2 linked regions of the Priestia megaterium genome follow. The protein of the gene in region 1 binds, or shares a complex with, the protein of each later gene. Links are inferred from orthologs where the notes say so. Each region holds a gene or a part of one and is shown on either strand. Other genes may lie near its edges.

The links. Proteins that work in one complex are often made in the same cells at the same time.
Region 2: the proteins of metK (region 1) and groL are in contact, whole or in part, in a cryo-EM structure (PDB 8P4O), measured with the Escherichia coli proteins. The link is inferred for Priestia megaterium from one-to-one orthologs.

The regions. Positions count from the first base shown.
Region 1 is NZ_CP085442.1:4,746,088-4,751,172, forward strand. What follows is about bases 1,231-4,128. They hold metK (methionine adenosyltransferase), read right to left. Parts: upstream 3,332-4,128; coding sequence 2,129-3,331; downstream 1,231-2,128. Other genes in these bases: LIS78_RS24590 (glycosyltransferase family 4 protein), read left to right, coding at 1,231-2,097; pckA (phosphoenolpyruvate carboxykinase (ATP)), read left to right, coding at 3,956-4,128. In the rest of the region: LIS78_RS24580 (gamma carbonic anhydrase), read left to right, coding at 1-217; LIS78_RS24585 (phosphatase PAP2 family protein), read left to right, coding at 409-933; more of LIS78_RS24590, read left to right, coding at 952-1,230; more of pckA, read left to right, coding at 4,129-5,085. UniProt on the Escherichia coli protein: Catalyzes the formation of S-adenosylmethionine (AdoMet) from methionine and ATP.
Region 2 is NZ_CP085442.1:223,721-227,783, reverse strand. The notes cover bases 1,094-4,063. They hold groL (chaperonin GroEL), read right to left. Parts: upstream 3,410-4,063; coding sequence 1,778-3,409; downstream 1,094-1,777. Other genes in these bases: LIS78_RS01325 (CPBP family intramembrane glutamic endopeptidase), read left to right, coding at 4,061-4,063; groES (co-chaperone GroES), read right to left, coding at 3,477-3,761; LIS78_RS01340 (AAA family ATPase), read right to left, coding at 1,094-1,619. In the rest of the region: LIS78_RS01345 (DUF58 domain-containing protein), read right to left, coding at 1-657; more of LIS78_RS01340, read right to left, coding at 669-1,093.

The DNA of each region.
Region 1 (5,085 bases):
CGGTGCGGAAATTGGCGAAGGTGCTTTTATCGGTGCTGGAAGCTTAGTGCCTCCCGGTAAAAAAATACCGCCTAATACTCTCGCACTCGGCCGACCTGCTAAAGTGATCCGCACTCTGACAGAAGAGGATTTAAAAGATATGCAGCGCATTCGTACAGAATATGTAGAAAAAGGGCAGTATTATAAGTCTATTAAGAAACCTGATTCTTCATTATAAAGGAAACGTTCCCTCAGAAAGTCATACTGAGGGAATTTTTTTAGTATCTCCACAAACTCTCCAATCATGTTCTATTCTCTCCACAATTGTAAAGAAATTTCCATATTAATTTACATCGTTTTAGTACTGCCTCCACAATTAAAGATTAAACTGAATAATAAAGACGTATTTATTGAAAAGGGAGCGACTCTATGAAAGCCAAGTTAATTCAGTATGTATACGATGCCGAATGCCGATTATTCAAAAGCGTAAACCAACATTTTGATCGAAAGCACTTAAATAGATTTTTACGTTTACTAACTCACGCCGGCGGAGCCGCGTTTACCATTGTGATAGCGTGCTTGCTGCTATTTCTGCATCCTTCATCCGTCGCTTACGCTTGTGCGTTTTCTCTAGCCGTTAGTCATATTCCTGTCGCCATGGCTAAAAAACTATATCCGAGAAAACGACCTTATATTCAATTAAAACATACAAAAGTATTAGAAAATCCATTAAAAGATCATTCATTTCCATCTGGGCATACAACAGCTATTTTTTCGTTGGTTACCCCTCTTATGATTGTTTATCCAGCCTTCGCTGCCGTTCTTTTGCCTCTTGCAGTAACGGTAGGAATTTCAAGAATTTATCTCGGTCTGCACTATCCGACGGATGTCATCGTAGGCCTGATGCTGGGCATCTTTTCAGGTGCTGTTTCACTGAACATATTTTTAACTTAATTGATAGGAGGAGTACTAATGAGAATTGCTTTATTTACGGATACATTTGCTCCAGAAGTTAACGGAGCTGCTAAAACACTTTATCAATTTACTCAGTATGTCAAATCAAAGCAAATTCCCATCCAGGTATTTGCTCCTGAATTTGCTCATGACCAGTCATTTTCAACGTATGTTCACCGTTCGCCCAGCATGCCGTTTTTCCTTTATCCAAACAGCCGCTTTTCATTGCCAAACGTTCTAAAAATTAAAAAGCAGCTGCAGGAATTCAATCCTTCTATTATTCATTTGGCCACTCCTTTTACAATGGGGCTTTGCGGCTCCTATTACGGGAAAAGATTAGGTGTTCCTCTTGTCGGCTCTTATCATACCAATTTTGATGATTATTTATCTCACTATGAACTTGAAAAAATGCGTGTACCACTGCAAAAATATATGAAATGGTTTTATAAACCTGTACAAAAAATATTCGCTCCCTCTGAAGTGACCAAACAGCAGCTAGAAGAACAAGGGTTTTACAACGTAGCTATTTGGTCGCGAGGAGTAAATCATAAATTATTTCATCCCCACTATGACCGCTTTGATATTCGTATTAAATATAATATTAAAAAACCCTACATTTTAACGTATGTAGGAAGATTAGCTAAAGAAAAAAACGCTGATTTTTTAATAAAAATCGCACGATCTCTACCTGATCATATCCGCCATCAAGTTCACTGGGTTATTGTGGGAGACGGCCCTTTAAAAGAACAAATGCAGCAGCAAGCATCTGAGCATATGACATTTACAGGCTTTCTTGAAGGTAAGCAACTTGCTCATATCTATTCATCATCTGATTTGTTTGTTTTTCCTTCAGAAACAGAAACCTTCGGAAATGTTGTACTGGAGTCTCTTGCTTCTGGAACTCCTGTAGTGGCAGCAAATGCAGGAGGAGTTAAACAGATGGTTCAGCATGGGCGAAACGGCTACCTTTGCAAACCTCAGTCCTTAGAAGAATTCAGTTCGGCTATTACAGGTTTACTCGATGATTTGCATCAGCGGCTTCACTTTGGCCATGCAGCGAGACACTATGCTCTTACTCAATCATGGGACGTTATTTTTCAGCATTTGCTTTCGGAATATGAAGGTGTCGTAGAAAAATCTGCTGAAGGTATTCAATGGGCATAAAAAAATCTCCGTTTTCACGGAGATTTTTTTATTATTTAGCTAAAGCTTGAGTTTTTAATGCTTCCGCTTTGTCTGTGAACTCCCAAGGAAGCTCCACATCCGTACGACCAAAGTGGCCGTAAGCTGCTGTTTGCTTATAAATTGGGCGACGTAAATCAAGCATTTTAATGATGCCTGCTGGACGTAGGTCAAAGTTTTTGCGTACTACGTCTACTAGTACTTCTTCAGAAACTTTTCCTGTACCGAATGTATCAATTGAAATAGATACTGGTTGTGCAACACCAATTGCATATGCTAGTTGTACTTCACATTTATCAGCAAGATCAGCTGCTACAATGTTTTTCGCAACATAACGAGCTGCATAAGCTGCTGAACGGTCTACTTTTGTTGCGTCCTTACCAGAGAATGCACCGCCGCCGTGACGAGCATATCCGCCGTAAGTATCAACGATAATTTTACGACCAGTTAAACCAGCATCTCCTTGAGGACCGCCGATTACGAAACGTCCTGTTGGGTTAATGAAATACTTTGTATTTTCATCAATTAACTCGTTTGGAACAACTGGATTAATAACATATTCTTTTAAGTTACGTTGAATTTGCTCTAACGTTACTTCTGGGTGATGCTGAGTTGAAATAACAATTGTATCGATGCGAACAGGTTTGTTGTTTTCATCATATTCAACTGTTACTTGTGTTTTACCATCCGGGCGAAGGTAAGGAAGAATTTCTTCTTTACGTACTTCTGTTAGACGGCGAGCAAGTTTATGAGCTAATGAAATTGGAAGAGGCATTAATTCTTTTGTTTCGTTACATGCATAACCAAACATTAACCCTTGGTCTCCAGCTCCGATTGCTTCGATTTCTTCATCTGACATTTGACCTTCACGTGCTTCTAACGCTTGGTCTACACCAGCAGCGATATCAGCTGACTGCTCGTCGATAGATGTTAATACTGCACAAGTTTCAGCATCAAATCCGTATTTTGCACGAGTATAGCCAATTCCTTTAATTGTTTCACGAACTGTTTTAGGAATATCCACGTAAGTAGAAGTTGTAATTTCACCACTTACTAAAACTAAACCAGTTGTTACGCTTGTTTCACAAGCAACACGAGCATTTGGATCCTTTGCTAGGATAGCATCAAGAATTGAGTCAGAAATTTGGTCACAAATTTTATCGGGATGTCCCTCTGTAACAGATTCTGACGTGAACAGACGACGTTGTGTTGACATCAGTTTTCCTCCTTATAAATACGATACATTGTGATACGGTACTCATTCCCTTATTTTCATTACACGTTAAAAAATATAAAAAAACCTTTCCTTGTATCGAGGAAAGGTATCAAATTCTACATAAGCCTTTCACTCTTATCGATCAAGGTTGTGCCCTTGCATCAGGTTAGCACCTTATCGTCTACACAAAAAAATGACGATGGTTGCTGGGTTTCATAGGGCCTGTCCCTCCACCAGCTCGGGATAAGAGAGTATCCGTTCAAGGACATATAATACATGAAAAAGCGCTTCACTGTCAACAACATTCAAATGGAAATCATCTCTTTATGTTTGAATCTGTTTTAATGTAACATACTCAAATTCTTAAATAGTACATCTTATTAAGAATCATCACTAAGTTTGGTTAATAAGACAGATCAAAATGAGGCTTTCACTTGAAATAGCTTCACTTTTTTCGCTTCTAGCACATATACATGTGTCTAAAATAGGTATAACGTACATTTTTTTATAAGACACAAACATTTTTAGTGAAATAGTATAGAATAATTAAATAAATGTGTTATACTAATTATAAATTTCAAACATTAATGAATAAATAATAGCTAAAAAAGGAAGGTAGTGCACATGAGTACTGTTGATATGTCTATCGAATTAAATGGTTTGCTTCAATTAAAAACAACAAAACACCAATTATCTGTTCCACAACTTGTTGAAAAAATTCTAGCTCGACGCGAAGGAACGCTGACTTCTACAGGTGCTGTGTCAGTCGAAACCGGAAAATATACAGGTCGCTCTCCTTTAGATAAATTTATTGTAAGCGATGCTGTGTCTTCAAAAACGGTTGAATGGGGACCTGTCAATCAGCCAATTTCTGCTCAGCGATTCGATGCGCTATACAAAAAAGTCTTAACCCACTTAAAGAAGCAGGATGAACTTTTTGTTTTTAATGGATATGCTGGAGCTGATAAAAAGTATCAGTTACCAATTCAAGTAGTTAATGAATTTGCATGGCACAACCTATTCGCTCAGCAGTTATTCATTCGCCCTTCAGCCAAACAAAAAACAAATGATGACGTGAAGCCGTTTACAATTGTAGCAGCTCCAACGTTCAAAGCTGATCCTGAAACAGACGGGACGAATTCTGAAACCTTCATTATTCTTTCATTAGAGCGACGCATTGTGCTAATTGGAGGAACTGAATACGCTGGTGAAATGAAAAAATCTATTTTCTCAGTGATGAACTTCTTGCTTCCTCAAAACAATATTCTATCCATGCACTGTTCTGCTAACGTAGGAGAAGAAGGTGACGTTGCATTATTCTTTGGTTTATCTGGAACGGGTAAAACAACGCTTTCTGCTGATGCAAACCGTCGTTTAATCGGAGATGACGAGCACGGTTGGTCAAGCTCTGGTGTATTTAATATTGAAGGAGGGTGCTACGCGAAGTGCATTCAGCTTTCCGAAGAAAAAGAACCGCAAATTTTCAATGCAATTCGCTTCGGCGCCGTATTGGAAAATGTAGTGTTAAATCAAAATACGAAAGTAGCAGATTACAATGATAATAGTTTAACAGAGAATACTCGTGCCGCTTATTCAATTGACTCTATTGATAATACGGTATTGCCAAGCGTTGCTGGGCACCCTACAGCTATTGTCTTTTTAACTGCTGATGCCTTCGGCGTCTTGCCTCCAATCAGCAAGCTTACAAAAGAACAAGCGATGTACCATTTTCTGAGCGGATACACTAGTAAGTT
Region 2 (4,063 bases), 4.5 Mb from region 1 along the record:
ACGAGCCGTGGCCTTCCAATCAATAGACCCTAATCGGTCACCCGGCTGATATTCTCTAATGCCTGTCACTAACGTAGTAGATTGATTCCCCGTCGAAACTTCATTTTTCCCTTCTTCTATTCCTGCTAAAAGAAACGGAATATCTATCTCATGAATCTGAGGATAAACGATAAATCGCTGCTGCAGCGGATAATATGCCTTCTTTTTTACAATTCCTAATAAATCACTCAGTTCAATCGAAATCGTAAAAAATTCATATTCTCCTCTTTCTACAAACGATCTTTTATACGGAATAACGGCGTTTCGTTGAAAAAGCGGATAAATTGTTCTTTCTTCTTGATCTAAAAAGTTAATCTCCTCTTTCACTGCTGCCATATAAACAGGAAAAGCCGAGGAGCGTGTAATGTGAATGTCATACGAAAGATGATCTCCAGCGAATCGAGGCTGTAGCTTCACATCACGAATAACATTCCATTTCTTTAACGGATAAAGCAAAACGGCTACCGCATATAACCCAAAAGGTAAGAAGCTATAAAATAAAAACCAGCTGACAAATCCCCCTTGAAACATGGCGTAAGAAAACGTAGCAGCAAAGATGCAAAATAAAACGAACCAGTCTCTACATTTATTCCATATCACTTTTATATACTGTTTCATAAAGTACCCTCTTACCTTTTAACAGGTACTTTCGTAACAGCCATAATTTGCTTCATCACATCACTCGCTGTTAAGCCGCTGTACTGGGTATCAGGTCTTAGCGTTAATCGATGTGCACACACATACGAAGCAAGCTCTTGAACATCATCAGGAAGACAGTAATCTCTTCCCTTCACTAAAGCATATGCTTGAACGGCCTTCATAAATGAAACCGTTCCACGAGGACTAATACCTAACGAAACATGTGGATGAGAGCGCGTTTTACGAATGATTTCAATGATATAGTGCTTGATCGCATCGTCTACATAAATACTGCTTACAGCTTTTTGAGCCTGTACTAATTCTGGAATGCTCATGACGGGTTTGACATCTTCAAGATTGATCTGGGTGGATACGCCATTTAAAATTTGAAGCTCCTCTTCTTGCGTAGGATACCCCATGCTTAATTTGAATAAAAAACGATCCAGCTGCGCTTCCGGCAAATGATAGGTCCCATCAAAATCAACAGGATTTTGAGTAGCCATCACAAAAAAAGGTGCTGGAATTTCCCGGGTGATACCATCGGTTGTTACATGATGCTCAGCCATTGCTTCTAAAAGCGCCGATTGGGTTTTAGGAGAAGTCCTGTTAATCTCATCAGCGAGTACAATGTGGCTCATGATAGGACCTGGACGAAAATGAAATTCCATGTCTTTCGGACTGTAGATAGAAACACCTGTTACATCGGACGGCAGCAAATCAGGCGTGAATTGAATTCGTTTAAACTCGGCATCAATCGATTTGGCCAGTGCCTTCACGAGCATCGTTTTCCCCACACCCGGCACATCTTCAAGCAAAATATGCCCCTTTGCAAGCAAAGCAACTAAACTCAACGTAGATACATGACGCTTTCCAATTACAATTTGATCGATGTTTTCTAATACTTGATTTAATTTACTATTAATATGATCGAGCTGAATCAACGAAGCTCCCCCTTAAAACTCAGTTAAGCCTTGAGTTTAGTATGTTTTTCAATAAACATAGTACTATCTTAACAAATTTTAAAAAAATCTGAAAATATTAATGCACGCAAAAAAGCGACCAAGTGAGTACTTGATCGCTTTTTCAGAGAGGGCAGTGATTACATCATGCCGCCCATTCCACCCATGCCGCCCATGTCAGGCATTGCAGGAGCTGCGTTTTCTTCTGGCTTGTCAGCAACAACTGCTTCAGTTGTTAAGAACATAGCCGCTACAGAAGAAGCATTTTGAAGAGCTGAACGCGTTACTTTTGTTGGGTCAACGATACCAGTGTCTAGCATATTTACCCACTCGCCAGTTGCAGCGTTAAATCCAGTTCCAACTGCTTCGCCTTTTAGACGCTCAACGATTACGGATCCTTCTAAACCAGCGTTGTGAGCGATTTGACGTACAGGCTCTTCAATCGCACGTAATACGATGTTGATACCTGTAGCGGTGTCACCGTCAGCTTCGATGCTTGCTACTTTATTATAGATATTTACTAATGCAGTACCACCACCAGCTACGATACCTTCTTCAACCGCAGCGCGCGTAGAGTTTAATGCATCTTCAATACGTAATTTACGTTCTTTTAACTCAGTTTCAGTTGCCGCACCAACTTTAATTACAGCTACGCCACCAGCAAGTTTTGCTAAGCGCTCTTGTAATTTTTCGCGGTCAAACTCTGAAGTTGTTTCTTCAAGCTGAGCTTTGATTTGGTTTACGCGTGCTAGGATATCTTCTGCGTTTCCTGCACCGTTTACAACTGTTGTATTTTCTTTTGTTACAACAATTTTAGAAGCGCGACCTAATTGGTCGATGCTTGCTGTTTTCAGGTCAAGACCAAGCTCTTCAGTGATTACTTCTCCGCCTGTTAAGATCGCAACGTCTTGTAGCATTGCTTTACGACGATCACCGAAACCAGGAGCTTTAACAGCTACAGCTGTAAATGTACCGCGAAGTTTGTTCACAACTAATGTTGCTAAAGCTTCGCCTTCTACGTCTTCAGCGATGATTAATAGAGGCTTGCCTTGTTGAACAACTTGCTCTAATACCGGTAAGATTTCTTGAATGTTACCGATTTTTTTGTCTGTAATTAAGATGTACGGGTCATCTAATACAGCTTCCATTTTATCTGAATCAGTTACCATGTAAGGAGATGCGTATCCACGGTCAAACTGCATACCTTCTACCACTTCTAATTCAGTTGTGAAACCTTTTGACTCTTCAAGTGTGATAACGCCGTCGTTACCAACGCGCTCCATTGCTTCAGCGATTAGTTGACCTACTTCTTCGTCAGCCGCTGAGATAGCCGCTACTTGAGCAATTGAATCTTTACCTTGAATTGGTTTAGAGATTGCTTTTAGTTCTTCAACCGCTACAGCTACAGCTTTTTCCATACCTTTACGGATACCCATTGGGTTAGCACCAGCCGTTACGTTTTTAAGGCCTTCTCTGATCATTGCTTGCGCTAAAACTGTTGCAGTAGTTGTACCGTCACCAGCAACGTCGTTTGTTTTGCTAGCAACTTCAGCTACTAATTTAGCACCCATATTTTCAAATGCGTCTTCTAATTCGATTTCTTTTGCAATTGTTACACCGTCATTTGTAATAAGCGGTGAACCGAATTTCTTTTCTAATACAACGTTACGACCTTTTGGTCCAAGCGTTACTTTTACCGCATTTGCTAATGTATCTACACCACGTAGCATTGCGCGACGTGCTTCTTCGCTAAATTTAATGTCTTTTGCCATGTTCTTTGACCTCCTCAAGATATTCTTAATAATCTATTTTTTACGTATGATAAGTTTGTGGTTAAAATTAGCCGATTACAGCTAAAATATCGCTTTCGCGTAAAATTAAGTATTCAGTACCTTCATATTTCACTTCAGTACCTGCATATTTTGAGAAGATGATACGATCGCCTGCAGCTACTTCTAAAGCTACACGCTCACCGCTTTCTAATACTCGGCCTGTACCAACAGCCACAATTTTACCCTCTTGTGGTTTTTCTTTTGCACTGTCCGGTAACACGATACCGCTTGCTGTTTTTTCCTCAGATTTTACAAGTTCAATCACTACGCGATCACCTAATGGCTTTAACAAGTGAAACAACCTCCTCAAATAATATGTTTGCATTTTTATTAGCACTCAACCTCAACGAGTGCTAACACAATTATTATATTAAAACAAAGTGGGTTTTTTTTGCAAGTATTAAACAAAAAAAATTTAAAATTTACGACAACTACATATAATAGTCTTAGATTTCGACGATTTTGAGAAATAAAGCATTCTTTTCTCTGTTCAATAATATGTATGTTACAATACGAGCAAGAAGAAATTACTAACTTCACAGTACTTCTTCGACATATATACATAAAAACCTTTTAAAGGAGTATAGAAGATTG